Regions from separate parts of the Bacillus sp. OTU530 genome, predicted to be linked through region 1. Evidence: riboswitches for the same ligand, from Rfam matches in the RefSeq annotation. Region 1 holds a riboswitch; each other region holds the start of a gene.
What was found. A riboswitch is a leader RNA that binds a small molecule or an ion and turns the genes downstream of it on or off. The one in region 1 is predicted to bind cyclic di-GMP.
Positions count from the first base shown of each region.

Region 2: it holds a riboswitch for cyclic di-GMP, as region 1 does, so the genes downstream of both, AAHB12_RS05740 (ArsR/SmtB family transcription factor) here and AAHB12_RS13340 (thiamine pyrophosphate-binding protein) in region 1, are expected to answer to the same signal.
Region 3: it holds a riboswitch for cyclic di-GMP, as region 1 does, so the genes downstream of both, AAHB12_RS07725 (hypothetical protein) here and AAHB12_RS13340 (thiamine pyrophosphate-binding protein) in region 1, are expected to answer to the same signal.

Region 1 covers NZ_JASATP010000015.1:88,797-94,769, reverse strand. Annotated here, with positions in the region: gene AAHB12_RS13355 (YndM family protein) at 1-179, opposite strand, end outside; gene AAHB12_RS13350 (HAD family hydrolase) at 351-1,163, opposite strand; gene AAHB12_RS31780 (BspA family leucine-rich repeat surface protein) at 1,655-2,383, opposite strand; cyclic di-GMP riboswitch class I at 3,152-3,237, shown strand; cyclic di-GMP riboswitch class I at 3,438-3,523, shown strand; gene AAHB12_RS13340 (thiamine pyrophosphate-binding protein) at 3,605-5,254, shown strand; gene AAHB12_RS13335 (PspA/IM30 family protein) at 5,663-5,973, opposite strand, start outside.
Region 2 covers NZ_JASATP010000005.1:204,182-210,154, reverse strand. Annotated here, with positions in the region: gene AAHB12_RS05760 (hypothetical protein) at 1-45, opposite strand, end outside; gene AAHB12_RS05755 (NUDIX hydrolase) at 102-554, opposite strand; gene AAHB12_RS05750 (RDD family protein) at 591-1,100, opposite strand; gene AAHB12_RS05745 (ArsR/SmtB family transcription factor) at 1,362-1,637, opposite strand; gene AAHB12_RS05740 (ArsR/SmtB family transcription factor) at 1,822-2,103, opposite strand; cyclic di-GMP riboswitch class I at 2,131-2,219, opposite strand; gene AAHB12_RS05735 (hypothetical protein) at 3,054-3,182, shown strand; gene AAHB12_RS05730 (TerC family protein) at 3,250-3,936, opposite strand; gene AAHB12_RS05725 (spore germination protein) at 4,571-4,792, shown strand; gene AAHB12_RS05720 (iron-sulfur cluster biosynthesis family protein) at 5,029-5,331, shown strand; gene AAHB12_RS05715 (DHH family phosphoesterase) at 5,507-5,973, opposite strand, start outside.
Region 3 covers NZ_JASATP010000007.1:187,783-193,755, reverse strand. Annotated here, with positions in the region: gene AAHB12_RS07745 (hypothetical protein) at 1-549, opposite strand, end outside; gene AAHB12_RS07740 (hypothetical protein) at 798-1,064, shown strand; gene AAHB12_RS07735 (hypothetical protein) at 1,116-1,334, shown strand; gene AAHB12_RS07730 (hypothetical protein) at 1,916-2,089, opposite strand; gene AAHB12_RS07725 (hypothetical protein) at 2,086-2,349, opposite strand; cyclic di-GMP riboswitch class I at 2,324-2,409, opposite strand; gene AAHB12_RS07720 (DoxX family protein) at 2,525-3,037, opposite strand; gene AAHB12_RS07715 (SGNH/GDSL hydrolase family protein) at 3,125-3,904, opposite strand; gene tagU (polyisoprenyl-teichoic acid--peptidoglycan teichoic acid transferase TagU) at 3,978-4,898, opposite strand; gene AAHB12_RS07705 (competence protein ComK) at 5,071-5,526, shown strand; gene AAHB12_RS07700 (sigma-70 family RNA polymerase sigma factor) at 5,559-5,973, opposite strand, start outside.

The sequences.
Region 1 (5,973 bases):
GCTGCACGTCCCCAGTTTGGCAGGACAATTCTGTCTCCTAGCATATACGAAACAACAGTAACGAACAAACTGAATGACAGAATGTCAACAATGTTCGCATCAAAAAATAAATCTAAACCAACCGCAAAAGCAATGATGCAGCTTATAAATTTAACAAGCAATACAGTTATATGCTTCATACTTTAAACCTCCCTCTCTTCTCTAGTTTGAATAAAAAGAGGCAGATTCATACATGCAGTGCCCAAATTTTCAGGAATTTATTTCCGAAATCGATAATTATTTTCCCCTCTTTTCTTCGTCTGATGCATTACAGCATCCACATGCTTCAACAGTCCCCCATATCTATCATGCTATCCCGATTGCCGGTCCCAAATCAGCACTCCATCCTGGATGAGGTGCGCCGGGCTTAACACAACAAAATCAGCAAGGGCAGATAGTTCTTCCTCGGAGCCAACGCCGCATAATACACTAATGCCACAGCCTGCACCGCTATTTTTCGCTAACTGTAAATCCTTCTCCGTATCTCCTACAATAGCCACCTCATGCGGCTGTAATCCAAACTGCCTGCAAAAGGCGTACACTACAGCAGGATCCGGCTTTTTTGGATATAATTCAGCCGTGCCAACAAATGAAATATACTCTTCAATATGAAGTGCCTCGATACAAAGCCTTGTAATTTCATTATCATCAGACGTAGCAATACCAATCGTGAGCCCCTTTTCCTTCATCTGCGAAAACAGCGTCTGTAAGTCACATGTCGGCTGCACATTCTGAATGTGTTCCTTCGTCTTTAGAGTAGCTTGCTCCATAAGCCACCCGTGCAAGTCGGGGATATCATAAGGAAGCACAGCTTGAAATGCACGTGAAATATCGAGAGAGGTACCGCTGGCAAAGTATCCTTTCTCATCTACCTGACCATTATGGAGGCCAATGGAGGCACATAACGCCTCCTTCAGCTCATTATTTCTTGCTTCTCCCACTTTTTCCAGCAATGCATCAATTACTTCATATTCAATTGCCACCCACAGCATGCCAAAATTTAAAAGCGTACCGTCCTTATCGAATAAAACTCCTTTAATCCCCATTTCCTGAACCACCGCTTTCTTTGCTAATAGCTCCATCATACACGCAGTAGTATGCTCCACAAAATCATTCAGCTCCATTTTCACTCTCTTTTCACCATTCGTCCGTATAGTAAAACCTGTAGCAAATAAAGAAAACTCGCCGATTGGAGAGCCCTGCTCTTGGGCGAAGCCAGAGGCGTAGTTGCACTTATACTGTGTACCTAAAATTTCCGGCTACGTCGAATTCACTTCCAGCTGGAAATTTATATATTCTCACAGTGTAAGAAAAGCGGACAATGCCCACCCTTGGGCGAAGACAGAGGCGTAGTTGCACTTATACTGTATTCCTAAAATTTCCTGCTACGTCGAATTCACTTCCAGCTGGAAATTTATACTTTCTTACAGTGCAACGAAACCACATACACATACATATCAACACTATAGGAGGAAAAGGTCATGAAAAGACGCACATTAGGAATCGTAGCTGCAGGAACTCTCGCCTTCGGAATCGGACTTGTAAACGGTATGCCGGCATTTGCAGCGCAAAGCACTACAACGCAAACAACACAAGCAGCGGAACAGAAATATGGTCATGGAAAAGAACTAAGCACGGAGGCTGTTACACAAAAGGCAAAGGAATTAGGAATTGCAACAGATGGTAAAGATACACAAACTTTAGCTAAAGAAGTGCGCGATGTCCAGTTAAAGCAGGAAGCAAAGGAGCTTGGCATTTCCACTGACGGTAAAGACAGTGAAACACTCCAAAAAGAAATTCGTGATACAAAGGTGAAGGCTGAAGCAAAGGAGCTCGGCATTTCCACCGACGGTAAAGACAGTGAAACACTCCAAAAAGAAATTCGTGATACAAAGGTGAAGGCTGAAGCAAAGAAGCTTGGCATTTCCACCGACGGTAAGGACAGTGAAACACTCCAAAAAGAAATTCGTGATACGAAGGTGAAGGCTGAAGCAAAGGAGCTTGGCATTTCCACTGACGATAAAGACAGTGAAACACTCCAAAAGGAAATTCGTGATACAAAGGTGAAGGCTGAAGCAAAGGAGCTTGGCATTTCCACCGACGGTAAGGACAGTGAAACACTCCAAAAAGAAATTCGTGATACAAAGGTGAAGGCTGAAGCAAAGGAGCTTGGCATTTCCACCGACGGTAAAGACAGTGAAACACTCCAAAAAGAAATTCGTGATACAAAGGTGAAGGCTGAAGCAAAGGAGCTTGGCATTTCCACCGACGGTAAGGACAGTGAAACACTCCAAAAAGAAATTCGTAATACAAAGGTGAAAGCTGAAGCAAAAGAGCTCGGCATCTCTACTGACGGCAAAGACACAGAAACTTTAGTCAGTGAGGTGCGTGACGCGCAGGTGAAAAAAGATGCAAAAGAGCTTGGCATCTCCACCGATGATAAGGACACCCAAACATTAGCTAAGGAAGTCCAAGATGCGAAAGTGTTAAAGGCAGCAAAAGAGCTCGGTATTGATACAGCCAATAAAACAACAAAAGAGCTTATGAAGGAGATTTCTACTAAATCCCCTGAAACAGCAAAAACATTATTTCAAGATAACTATCATAACTTTGGCTATGATAAGGGAATAGGCGGCAAAGGCAGAGGAATGCGTTAATCTTCTGATAGCCTATGTATAAAAAGGGATTTCAAACAGACCGATACGGTCTTTGAAATCCCTTTTGCATATGTTTATCTCTCACATTTTGCAGCCTTTGTATACATATGTTGAAAATTTTTTGCTTTTCTCTCCCGGTAGTTTAGAATTCCCTTTAGTTTTTTATAAAGAAAACTCGCCGATTGGCAGGCTCTGCCCTTGAGTGAAGACAGAGGTGTAGTTGCACTTACACTATATTCCTAAAATTCCGGACTGCGTCGAATTTGCCTCCGAAATTTATACTTTCCTACAGTGTAAAAGAACTAATAATTTGTCGAATATTGGTTTATTTTATTCAGAATACGTGATAAATTATATTTAAATTTATTGAAAAGCGGATTTTCCAATTGTTTTACATGAATTTAGGAGCAATGTCACGCCACCTTGCAGCGTTAATTTGCAGCAGGAAAAATGAAATCTAAATAGGGCAAACTCGTCGAAAGTCGAGGACGCAAAGCCTACAGATCTACGGCAGTTGTGCTATGATGGCTGGGTTGCATAAATTTTTTGTTTACGCCCTATTTATGTCTATATAGGGTGTTTTTTGTATTTGCCAGTCCGCAAAATGAAACGGTTCCTAAATAATACATAAGTTAACGCCCATATAGATATATAGCATATTTAAATCGTGATACGAAGCGTTATATTTTTATGTCCTAAAGTACTGATAATAAATTTTAATTCGTAACAGGAAACAGCTAAATCTATATGAGGCAAACCCGTCCCAAGTCGAGGACGTAAAGCCTACAGGTCTACGGCAGTTGTACTATGATGGCTGGGTTACATAAATCTTTATTTTCACCCCATTTATGTCTATACAGGGGTTTTTTTATATTTGCTGAATCTCAAGCGAAAGGAATTTTAATGACATGAGAAAAGTTGCAGAAATCCTTGCTATTAATCTTAAGAATATGGGTGTACGTCATGCATTTGGTGTTCCTGGAAAACCTATTGTTCCAATTTTACTCGAATTAGAGAACCATGGTATTCAATTCAATCTAACTAGGCATGAAACTGGAGCTGGTTATATTGCTTCTGGTTATTCCTTAATGAATGATTCTATTGGAGTCGCAATAGGTACTTCTGGTCCAGGCGGCACCAATTTGCTGACGGCTGCGGCACAAGCAAAAGCATGGCATTTACCAGTTGTTTTTATTACAGGGCACCCCTCTGCTAAAGATATGGGTAAACCGTTTGGACAAGACTCTTCAGCATTTGGGACAGACTTAATAAAAATGTTTGAGCCAGTAACAAAATTTAGCGCACGCATAGACCGAGCTGAATCATTTAAAAGTATTTTTTCTCATGCTATTGAGAGCGCATTATATGGAGTGAAGGGACCTGTTCACCTTTCACTCCCTATGGATGTATTGGATGAGCAGGCAGAATCTTTTATTTTAGACATACCCGATGAAGCTCCACATGTGATAGCGACCCAAAAGGAGTTACAACAAGCCTTAGATTGTATTTTAACTTCTAAGCGGCCTGTCATGATTTTAGGAAAAGGTGTGCATTCCTCCAGAGCCTATGAGGAAGTCATTCGTTTAGCGGAAACCTTTAACATACCAGTCATGACAACACCTGGCGGAAAAGGAACATTTCCAACAACACATGATCTGTCCCTAGATGGGTTTGGACTAGGCGGCTCTGCAAAAGCTAGTGAGTATTTAAAGAATAAGAGTGATCTCATAATTGTAATAGGATCTAAGTTATCTGATATGTCTATTGTTGGACTGGATCCCGCTTTGTATCCAGATAAAATTATTCATTTTGATTACGACTATACGTTTATTGGCAAATCAATTCCTGTTGCAACACAGCTTGTTCTTGGTGACGCTAAGCATAATCTTGAGAGTTTATTAAAATTAATTAAGACAGATAGATTAGCTAAACCTTTTTCAAAGCCGCAGATACATATTAGTGCAGAGCTACAAAAGGAAACACCGATTACAGTTGAAAGGCTACTAGCAAAGCAAGTCATTGCTGCCCTAAGAGAGAATTTTCCCGCAGATACTGTTTTCTTTGGTGATGATGGCAGCCATTCCTTTTATGCTATTCAGCACCTAACACTGACAAAGCAGGCCACATTCTATTTTGATGATGTTTTTGGCGCAATGGGACATGCTATTGGTTTTAGTATTGGTGCGAAGTTAAGCAATCCTACTAAGCCTATCGTCTGTTTAACAGGTGATGGATGCTTTTTTATGCATGGAAATGAGGTTTCAACAGCAGTTGACAGCAATGCAGCTACTATCTTTATTGTTTTGAATAATGGAAGACTTGATATGGTCGATAAAGGTATGTCAAACAATGCTGGAAAAGCTGTTGGCACTATTTTCAAAAATGAACTCAACGTTAAAAAATATAGTGAAGCAATGGGAGCATTATCCTTTAAGTGTTGGACTATTGAAGACTTACACCTGGCTCTCAAGGAAGCTCTGAACAATCACAACGGACCGACAGTAGTTGAGGTAATGGTTGATCAAGAAGAAATCCCACCAACGCTGTTGAGAGGATAGCACTATAAGAAGATGAAACGAATGCTTAAAGCATTAAGAAAAGCAGACAAGGCCCGCCTTTTATGGCAGCGTAGGGGTGGGCCGGAGTAAAAGACGCTTTTTTCCTTTTGCGGAGGTTCAGCCCTATGCTGCCACTTTGGCCTTGGGAGCTAGACATCGCCCCGAAAAGTTATCCTTTCTTACAGTAACCGATTGGCAAGCCGTTAGGCGAAGACAGAGGTGTAGTTGCACTTATACTTTGTTCCTAAAATTTCTCACTACGTCGAATGGTCTTCCTGCTAGAAATTTATACTTTCTTAAAGTATAAAAAAAATCCCCCCAAACGGAGGGACAACAATTTATATTAAATAAGGGGGGTAAGGCATAACATGAGAAAGGGTTTAGCTAAGTCGAGCAGCTTGTCCTTCCTTAGGACTTCGCTGCTTTTAACTGTTCCAATTGCTGTTCCACTTCAGCCTGCAAGAGGGGGTTCATGCTCGGTTGATGTGGAGCTGCAATTTCTTGGCTTGCTTTTGCTTCAGCTTCTAACGCCCAGATGCGCTCTTCCATTCTGGCAAAGCCGCGCATTGCGTTATCTGCACTAAAAGACGCAATTGTTGTATTGATTTCCTTCACAGCCCTCGCAGCATGCGCTCTGGCGATCAGCTCCTGCTGCTTCAGCTTCAGCTCTTCATACTTTTCCTGCAGAGCCTTTACCTTTTCATACAAATTAGTAGTTT
Region 2 (5,973 bases), on a different contig from region 1:
CCAAACCAACGATATAATTTTAATTCGTTTCTCTTGAGTCCCCATCGCTTACCCTCCCTGTTAACCCTGCCCGCTCCTTTCACTACAGAACATCCGCTTCACTATTCGGTTTTCCCACTTACATATTTATCCAACATTACTTTACTTGTTGTCATTATGTTTTCTGGGAAGGATTGAATATCAAAATATCTAAGTTCTTTACTCTCTTCATCAAGTCTAATCTCTCCAGTGATATCAGAAGAATAGTAACAAATAATAACATTATATACTTGATCACCATTAGGGTATTCATAATACATTTGGTCCCCTGAAAAAATATGAAAAAGCTTTAATTCCCCCACCGTTAACCCTGTTTCTTCAAAAATCTCTCTTCTCGCTGTATCCTCAATCGTTTCACCAATTTCCATAAAACCACCCGGTAACCCCCAGTCGTTTGTATCTGTTCTATGCTGCAACAGAATTCTGCCTTCAGTATCGAGTAAGATCACACCTGCAGCAGTTAATATTAATGGACGAGTTCCTACAGCAGATCTTAATTCTTGAATGTAATTCATGTTAAATCCTCCTATGACACTAACCTCAGTTCAATTTTATGAATACCTTTTTAACTTTTCGCCTCTTATTAAGTTTTCATCTATTCTCTTATAGACAACAGCAGTTTTGGCAACAAAGTCATGGATAGCGCGTCTATCTTTTCGAAATATCACCATAAAAATACTGATCACATATGTAGTTCCTAATGTAAGCATACCTAATCCTACTTTTCCAATAAATTCTCGAACTAGCATTGTACGAAAATTCAGCTGTTTTCCGTCTATCTTAATCAATTTTAACCCTAATACAAGCCTACCAATTGTGCCACCTTTTAAAATTAAAGGTATTAATGCGAAATAAATCCCATCAATCCATAGGGATTTCCAGCCTTTATAAAATGTATCAGAGTGATTTGCCGTAAGAAAAAAGGATATAGTGACTAATACTGCTGTTACACAAAACACATCTATGACGATTGCAGAGAATCGCTTTCCTACGCTTGCAAAACACATTGTCTGTTGGATATTCTGCTGTCTAACTACTACATATTTAGCCTTAGCATACATATACTGAAATCTCCTTATATAGCTTTTCATTCTTAATAATTCTTTAGAGAATACATTTATGTTAAATTGTGCATTGGAATAAATGTAAATAACTCCCTTGTAAGTGTACGCTTTTTATGTCTAATTAGCAATATATAGATTTATTCAAAATAAAAACCGCTCACCCATTGGCAAGCGGCATACATAAAAGTGGATAAAGCTTTTGCTTCATTCAGCTACTTCGTGTGCTCAGTCGTGCAGGACCCATGACCCAAATCGTACTTAAGCGTTGATCATTGCATTCAGGATAGGTTTTACTCTCTCGTCCTTTATCTCATAATAAATCTCTAAACCTTTGCGCGTTCCTGAAATAATCTTGGCAGTCTTTAATTTTGATAGATGTTGACTAACTGTACTTTGCGGCGCTTCAAGCTCTTCGTAAAGAGAGGTTACATTTGTTGGTCCTTTTTCAATCATAAATTTCACAAGCGCAATTCGTGCAGGATGGGCTAATACCTTTAAAATTTCCGCACTGTCATTAAACTTTTCAATGTTCATTCTACTACTCTCCTAACTTTATTTATCGACTATAATGCAATAATATTCGAAATTTATGAAGAAAGTATGAAATTTTCCTAATAACTTTTTTATTCAACCTCTAATCTTATACTTTCTTACAATGCAAAAAAGCACCTGATTTCCACCAGATGCTTCAAAATAATTCGGTTTGGTAATATAACCCTTAAGCACTAACTACCGCATTAAGGATATTTTCTACCCGTTTGTCCTTTACCTCATAATAAATCTCCAAACCCCTACGTGTTCCCGAAACAATCTTAACAGATTTTAATCTTGATAAATGCTGGCTAATGGTGCTTTGCGGCATTCCGAACGCCTCATAAAGGGTAGTTACATTTACCGGACCTTTTTCAATCATAAAATTCACAAGCGCGATTCGCGTAGGGTGGGCTAATACTTTTAAGACTTCTGCCCCATCATTAAATCTTTCAATTTGCATATACATTCACTCCTCTAATTTTTCTTTCCCGTGAACGGCAGCTGGCTAGCTTGATAGCATTCGCTATTTTAGCCCCTAAAGCTTTGCGTCCCAAGTTTTCACAAGGTTTGCCCTTAATAATTATAATTTTTTGTCGAGTTTTAGTACAGAGAAAAATATTACAAAATTTTTATAACTGGTTCTAAAAAAATAGCAATTAACACGGAACTTTACACATTCTATATATTTATCTTAATATTTTTTTCGTTTTCTCCAAAAGAAAAAAGCATTCACTATATGAATACTTCGTATTATTATAATGAAGTTAAGTTGAAATGTATAGGTAAAACCAATGAAAGAACCGATTAAACAAGGATACGGTCTAGACAAAGTATACAGTTACAAAGAGCACCCTGATAAAATTTTCGTTACTTATAACCCTTGAGATAAAGAATAATAATAGTTAGAACTATTACTCCTATCAATAATAAAGAACCGATACCTGAGCTATACACAATATATATCTTAATATGGAGGATAGCATTCACAACAAGAACTATTGACAAGAAGATACACAAGAAAATGATGATAGGCATATTTTTATTTCTATTCAAACCAAACAATCCCTTCACAGAAGGTTATTTATACATTAAGGAATAAGAAATTAAATCATAAAGATTATTAGAAATTAGAGTAGAAAATTGTAAGTATTATAGCAATCACCATTATATATTTTAGTCCGTTATAAAACACTATGTTAACCAAGTCTTGTATTATTATAGAAATAACAAAATATTTTTTATGTGACTAAACTTGAATAAATATTTTACCGCCGGCACTTCCTCCACAAACTTAACCTTATTAATTATTAATCCGATAAAAATTTACACTTGATAAAATTTATGATTGGTATTATTATCTTTATTAAATACTTTTATATTATTTTTGTTAAATTATTTTGAAACGGAGGGAATACAATGCATTGGTTTCGTCTAGTCCCTGTTATTTTCTTTTCTTTATCAGCATTGTCATTATTTACATTTCAATTTGGCGAAATAATCCATTCCATTCAGGAATTAATTGGATTTTATAAACAACAGCAATAAAAAATAACTCAAATCCCCTCACACAGATTTTTTTTTGAAAATCAGTCATATGTTGCAGAGAAGGGCATTAGCCCCTCTCCAACGAAGCCTTGTCCGTTTTTTCCAGCTCTTTATTTTTTAACTTGCCAGTTATAATAACCAAAATTGCTAATGTAACTGGAATAATAATATGCCCTAAAGGAAATTTGCTCTCCACAAAACGGGCAATCACTTTATCGTTTAACATCATTTCTCCGGCCGTATATCCAAGTAGAGCTGCACCTAATACAATAAGGATGGGAAAACGATTCATTAAATTCATTAATAGTTGACTACACCAAATGATTAACGGGATACTAACAGCTAATCCGATTATAATGAGCAAAAGGTTTCCTTCTGCTACTCCTGCAATCGCTATGACATTATCAAGACTCATTACTAAGTCCGCCATAATGATGGTTCTAATCGCCTGAACCATACTGCTGCTACCTTCAAGATCTTCTCCCTCGTCTTCACCATCTATTAGCTTAACCGCGATCCACAGTAATAAAATTCCTCCTACGATTTGAAAGTAAGGGATCTGCAATAACCAAACCGTCACAAAAGTAAGGACTATCCGTAAAGCAATAGCACCAAAACTCCCCCAAAAAATTGCTTTTTTCTTCTTATTTTCAGGAAGATTTCGACAAGCTAATGCAATCACAACTGCATTGTCACCGCTTAGAATGATATTAATAAAAATGATTTTAACTAAGTCTACAAACAACCCTTCTATCAACTTCAATTCCTCCAATGAATCGTGCTGTAATTCTATTTTTCACTTGTAGCAACAAACTTATCTTACGACCAACATATTTCACATCCTTGTGAAAGTAATGCCTAACATAACTAGTTGCAAATACACTGATAATCCAAGGCATATTTAACTTGCCCTGAATTCTATTTATTAACCGTCCATTATCAAATGTCCATAGCCTGCGAGTCTTTTCCGCCAGCATGAGGTACACAGAATATAATCTCCGCATTCATCCGCTCGAAAAGATTACTCCTTTCTCTTCATCGTCGCCTCCCATTTCCAGCGCGTCATTTGTTGTATCTTCCTTACACATCCATACCCGCGCTTTCTCTATCCAGAATGAAGAGAGAGAAGCACATTGTGAATTGGACGGTAATGTGGGATTATGTCAAACTTGACATGTATGCAATATACAAATGAATAACTTAGAAAGCACAGAATGTAAAACATATTAATAAAAGAACAAAACACCACTCCTAAAACATTTATCATATACTGAAAAAGGTATTACCAAACTTCACAGAGTTTATACATTAAGATTGTAACTTTCAATATATAAAGGGTCCTTACCTTTTGTTAGTGGAATAAAAATATTGGGAAAGTAGGCGAAACAATGCCTTCAATTGTTAAAGGAATTGTAATAAGCAACATTGACGTCACTGGTGCTTTTAACATAGGAGATACTTATGAGGTAACACCAATATCAACTGAAAAGGGCTATCATGGAGCTGGATCATCAAATACTGGATATTCTGTAAACACATTTAATGGTGTTAGTAAAACAAATATAGGAAATGCTAATAAATCTGATGAAAACCAAACATTTACTCTATAAGTATTCGTAAGTCACTTGAGACTAGTCCGATCGCAAAAAAATCTAAACCCTTGACTTCCTGTATCAAATGTTATGTTAAAACACATATAGCCATGTAGTCCCGCATTGCAGGATGAAGCTGCACAAAAGTTTGAAGATTTGCTATTTAAACGTGTACAATGAAAAAGCCAAGCTACAATCATATTTCGCACTGTGAATAATCTCAATGTGAGCAAATCAAAAAAGGGGGACTTTTTATGGAATTTATTATTACTGAAAGCGCAGAGGAACAACTTAAAAAGCTTAATATAGTGCCACTTTGCCTGCGTATTGATATTCAGCCGGTAGGTACATGCAGCGCTGTCGTCGATATCGACCTAACTCTAGATGAGCGACAACATGATGATGTTATTTTTGAAAAAAACGGACTCACCATCTTGGCGAATTCCTTTGCAAGGGACTATCTTGGAAGCAAAGTAAAGCTAGATCATGTAGCTGCCTTTCGACTTACTACACCAAACGAAACACTTGCCTATGGTTTATCTGTAAAACGTAAGTAAAGTGAAAATGAACGCAAAGAAATGAGTTTCTATACGGCTGCATATAAGCAAAAAGGTAGTATATCCATTTCTAAAAAACAATGCCCCCTTTCCTACTGAAACAGGGGGTATTGTTTTAGCTACTGTATACCGTCTCAAATCGGCGAGGCAATGCCTTTTCTATGTTTACTTTACACTATTTGCTTACCGGAATATAATTCACGAATTTCTCATCATCCGCTAGCCAACAAGTGTAGTGTCGCTTTATAAAGCGTTCTGCTTCTTCAAATGAAGGAAATTCCTTCTCCAATTTATTTTCTTGGTGAATAATTCCCCATTTTTCATTTAGAGGATGAATGAAAATCAATTCTTTTTCATGATTTTGATACAGTGAACCATGCTCAGACTGTTTTAGGTTACGTGTATTTTTAGGTGCATCTTCCTTTACAGCAGGAAGATGGAATATATTTGTCACATACACACTAAATGCCTCTTCAGTAAGAGGACAGCCAGATGCCTTCACATGACCGCCACCGCCAAAAAGGCCGGCGATTTCCGAAACATCTACACTATCATGAATGGTCCGAAATCCTACTTTCTTCCCTCCCATGTTTACAATGGCAATGTAATCCAAATGCTCGTATTCCTTTCCTAACTCATTAC
Region 3 (5,973 bases), on a different contig from region 1:
CATTGTTAACCGTCTTTCTTTTACTTCTTCCATCGGTTTCATTTCTTGTACTCTTTTTTGTTTTTTCTTTTCCCCTGAACCGTCTGACCAGGCTGCAAAAAAACTTAGCAGCCCCCTGGTAATTCCAACTACAAACAAAGGGGCCAGACCAAAGAACAAGTAACTAGGTAAAAGATGTGATTTGTTAGTTTCCCCAACAAGGTAATCACCCAGACTTGTTTGCTCCACAAGAAAACCGAATGGAGCAAGAAGAAATAATGGTGTAATGATCATATAAGGGAAAAGAAGAAACGAAACAAGTAAACTACTTCCATATCTCCCTTTGCTTCCACGCTTGGATAATACACAGAGAATTATTGTGAAAACAATAAATAATTTAGTTAAAAAGGACCAATGATAATATGTCGCATTCATGATTGCACCAGAAAAGAGTAAGAAAATGAAGGGTGCCAAAAGTATTGTCAAGATTAGTGCTATAGTAGTCCCACCATGCACCCTTTCAAGTCCAATGGCTTTTCCCGCTGCATCCCTAATAATTCTAAAATCCATATATTTACCTCCTTTTTCTAAACAATGAAAATTATACTACCTGAACATATTTCATAAAGGGATAATATGCAAATTTAGTGTAAAGCTGAACCGATATTTGTAACTTTCTTAAGTTATGACATCAAAAAGATAAAAAATAGCCCTCAAATTAACAGGAATCAATTACCATGGTAAGCCTACCAACATTTTCTTTATAATAGATTTGAATATGCTAGATTTGAAATTAGATGTTGTAGGGAGAAGAAGACATGAATAAGTTTTTATTGAGATTGTTAATGTGCGTCATCTTCTTTGTGGGGTACATGGCTTTTACAGGTAATTGGGGCATTTTAGACGATTTTAAGTGGATGGTTACCCACCCGGCTAAAACCTTGAGTAATGGATGGCAAATTATTAAGGTATTTATTATTATTTTTGTTATCTTTGTTATTATTCCAATTATAGGTAGGTTATTGGCCGGAGACACCATAGAGGACAAGCTGGATAGAATAGAAGACTTATTGAGAAGAAAGTAATCGATTTTACATTAAGCGGGAAGTTCAAATATTGATAGGAGAGACGTATTAATGGATGGCTGGTTGTGGCTATTAGTAATGATAGTAGGATGGGGTATAAATATTTTACTAATAAAAAAATTTGGATTTTGGCGAGTTTTCTTTAAGTGGCCTTTTAAAATGGTTATCACAGTATTAGGAATAGCCTTTTCAGCTTTGCTTAGTCATGACCGTGACGAAGCATTGAGAGAAGAAGGAAGAGAAGAAGAAAGAAGAAGAAGGGCGAGATAGTAAAATACATAGCTAAATATTTTTTCGTAGAGGGTTAATACCTTCTATTTTTTTTGTCCATTTCTTAAATTATGGCACTTTTTATTCTTTCACAGAAAGTGCATAACCTCCTTTCAACACAAAAAAAGAACTTGAAGTAAATTCAAGTTCTTAGAAAATTATTAGTTAGCATGCTACGAATTTAGGCTGTAGATGTACAACGTTTTGCTTGCTATCCTATTGTTTTGTTTCCGGTTCTTTTTGAGGACCGGGTGGATTTACTTTGCTAGAGCGGGCTGGTGACATATAATTTTGAAGAAATTACGTCAAATAATTAAGAAAGTTACACCAATATTAGAGCGTCAAAACGAAATTCTTACATTATATAAATTAACATCTTAAGAAGGGGAGCATAATACGGTTTTATTTAAAACAAAGCCATGCTATTCATGTTTCTTCCCTTTTCAAAACAAAAGAAAAAGAGCTGCCTAGGTCGCCCTCGATTTATTTCCAAAGCCGTATTCTGTTCAACTATCGAGCCCTATCCTCGTTACACATTCCCATGTTCACATCACATGCACCTTATTAAGACGATTTAGCCTTTACTTTTGACGCCATCTCCCTTTATTTTTCATATATTTTGGTTGATTCACGCCCATTAAATCAGATGTATTAGCACTGAATTTCTTACTTTTCTTATGTTTTTGTTTTTTCAACCTTTTTTCTTCTTGGATTTCCCGTAAATCTGCTTTCCATTGTTTGAGTTTATCTTTCATCTTTGCCCTTGCATTGCTGGTAATTTACGCATGGATAGGTAGTATCTTGCTTTTTGGATCACTAATTCATCATAATCGATAGGTTGATTAATTCTTTTAGTCCCCCTTAGCAAACTCATAATAAAAACAGTCACAATACTACAAGCAAAAAGAGCTGAAATAAAACCCCACATAAATAATCCCTCCATTAGTCCTTGTTCATAATCTTGCATAAATCGACCAAAGGAAATTGTATTCGGAAACTGGCTGGCATAGTTCAAAGAACCTTAGCCCCTATAGCTTTGCGTCGTCACCTTTCAGTAACTTTGCCCTTTCGTACGAATTATAGATTATAAGTACTATTATATATTTATCTTTCCATGAGTAAAATATTTATATTCTGTTCAACTATCGAACTCCGTGAGCAAAACAAAAAAAGCCTTCAACAGGCTTTTTTCATGCTGGCGGTTTAGCCGGCGGCTTGGCTGGCGGTGCAGCCATTTTCCTCTTAATAGAAGAAAAAATCCAACCATCCGCCCCAACTCGTCCAGCATTATCACGTGCCGATAGAAGCAGCCATGACCAAAGAATCATTTGTGGATTAATATTCATGGAGCCGCTTAGTAAATAGGAGAAATTCATAATAAGAGCAAAACAGAGAGCCGGTCTTGTAAATGCACCGGTCATGAGACCAAGACCGACGAAGAACTCCCCAATTGGCACAAGATAATTCAAAATATCAACATTCGGCAGGAAAAAGTACTTTGCGATAAATGCCCACCAATCCTGCACAACTGGATCAGTCCCTGATGTTTTAGCAATTGCATCTTTCAGAAAGACGGAAGCATCAAAGCTTTTGTTTGAAATTTTTTCAAACCCATGCCTAAACCATACAATTCCTAAGAAAAACCGCACAATCGCCAGAAACCATGCCATCTTCTTATTTTTCTTTAAAAAATCCGAAAACACTCCCGCTCCCCCTCACTGCTGTATGTACTCTCTTTAATCGTAGGAGTAAACAGAAATGAAGTCAACATATTCAGGTAGATTCCTATTCTATTCCTTTTGGTCCCCTGTAAAATAGTTTGTTAAATATTGTGCCCAAACCTGCTGTCCCTCTGAATTTGCCCAGCCATCCGATTTTTCAAGATAATTTACAATATCATCTCCATTTGGATCAGGCCAGCTTTGCCAATGATCTAGATATGTAATGCCCTTGCTTTCCATGCTGTCTTTTAATAATTTTATAGTAATCGGATAATTCTTTGCCTGGTGCAGCGGATTCGGCGGCTGTACGAATATAGCAACACCTGGGACGCTCTTTGTGATCTCATCCAAAATGACAGAAATATTACTCATCGACTTCTGCTTTCCAATTACACCGGCATCAACAAGCAAAGAAGGCTCGTACAATACAATATCAGGCTTCGAATGGGCTATATCCTCAAAAATCTGCTCATCTACCCATTGCTGCGTTGTTTTTTGTGGGTACGATTTCACAGTAACCTGAAAAACACCAGGCCCGTATGTATCCTGTAGATTTTTTGTTAGTATCTCAGGCCAGCCTGTTACAGCTTCATCCCCAGCAATCACAAGCTGAAGAGGCTTTTTCGTCTCTATCGCCTGTTTGATTTTCGTTTGTACTGCCTCTGGCAGATTCTTCATGTACTCGGTATAAGAAGAGTCCTGCGATTGTCCTCCAGGTACAGCATCCTGAAGCACCGTTTTCATGTTATTTGTTGCGGCTTTAATTTTGTCCTTAAAATGCAGATTGCCGGCTACTGTTATCCCCAACGTCAAAGCTATAATACCAGCAGCTCCAACTTTTTTCCACATCGTACCAACTCCCTTCGTTTCTATGTTACCAAATTAGAGCAAACAAAAACAGACTGGAATTCTCCAATCTGCATTAAGATTCTGTAGCTAGTCCTAAATGCTTGCGCAGTTGATTTGATAACTGCTGCCGCACTGCCTCTGGTACAACGTAATACCAAATACCCCCAATTCGTTTTCCTTCCCCAATAATTTCAATTTGTTCTACGCTCTGCGCAGCTTGCTGATAATCCTTCTGCATCTCATAGATTTCTGCAGCTGTTAGATTCGTCCTTACATGCTGCCGAATAACTTGGAGGATCTCCTCGTAACGCGTAAGGGAAGAAAAAGAAGCGCCCTTTTTCATCACTGCCTCAATGACCTGCCGCTGCCGCTCCTGCCTGCCAAAATCACCCTTTGGATCCTCCTTACGCATGCGCGCGTACGCAAGTGCCTGCGCTCCATTGAGCGGAATGCTTCCCGCTGCAAATGAATGGCCCTCATAGCTAAAAGGAAATGTATTATGAACGGTTACACCGCCGACCGCATCAACAATCTCCTGAAAACCCTGCATATTCACCTCAATATAATAGTCAATTGGAATACTAAGAAATCGCTCCAGCGTATTCAGCGTCATTGGAACGCCGCCAAAGGCATATGCATGATTAACCTTATCCTGCCTGCCTTTTCCTTCTATTGTGACATATGTATCGCGCGGAATGCTAACAAGCTTTGTTGTGTTCTCATTCGGATTAACAGTAACAAGCATAAGAGAATCGGAACGTCCCCTGTCTCCCTGCCGTTCATCCACACCAAGCAGCACTATCGAAACGGGGTCAAGCTGCTTTAACTCAAGAGGCTCTGGTCTTACTTCAATCGCCTCTCTACGCACAGGCTGATGCACCGATTCAAGTGTTTGATTCACATTGGAGTAGACCTGATAAGCATAAACACCAGCTCCCCCTACAAGCACCGCAAGACAAACGACCAGCCAAATAAAAATTCGTTTTCGTTTCATGCTCGTTCTCTCTTTCCCGTAAAGATACGGTTATCGTACCCGAAAACGCTACATTCAAACATCTTTTTACAAGTTTTGTCCTAAAATTTTAAATTTCGTACCTCAAAGGAACTAATTTCCAGTTATAATATAAAAGTGAAATAAAACTCCAAAAATAAAAGGAGGATATCCAATGAAATCAACAGATTATCAGATTTGTGAATACACCATTGCGTTTCTTCCCTATGCCCATCCGCTATATCAAACGAAAATTCTTGATACAAGAGGTGTCTTTTATTCCGAAAAAACATGTAAGCAGCTGCTCGACGACGCTTGTATACGTACTGGCGCAAGCTACCAAGGCAAACGAGAGGCCATTAAGCGTCTTCTCCATATCCAGAGAAACCTGCCGATTCCGCTGTGCTGGAAACGAAACATTTGCCCTATTCCCTCTACATCACCAAACAAATGGGATTGCATTTGGTACTGCTATGCCCATGTACGTGAGGTCCAGGCGCAAGGAAAGAAAACCTTGCTGTTATTTACAAATGGCGAGGAGCTTCTGCTTGACTGCAGTACATACTATACCAAGCAACAGCTGCAAAGAGCCGCCCGCATTCTTACGCACTTCCAGCTTTGCTCTACGTAATGAAGGCTGCCAAACGGCAGCCTTTCCCTCTCTCACATCAGTTTTTGCTCATCGATATACTCTTTTATTTTCTGAATAGCCCTCCGGTAAAATGAACGTACTTGATCGTATGTCATCCCATGCTCCTGCGCAATCACAGTCAGCTTCTTACCATGATAAAACCGCTCCTCAATAACTAAGCGCTGCCTCCCATTTAACGGTGCCAAATACTGAAAAAAATCAGCATCACTCGCCGCTTCATCAGCTGAAATGGTTTCTGCAAGCTCCGGACCCAGCATAACCTGCCTTTCTTCTATCCTTCGCTCCCCATTCAGCTTCCCAAGCAAATAACCTCGCACTGTATAGAACGCATACGTCGAAAAGGCCCCTTTTCGCTCATCAAACTGTTCATATGCCTTCCAAAGTGCAATTAAACCACACTGATAAAATTCATCATGATTCCGATAA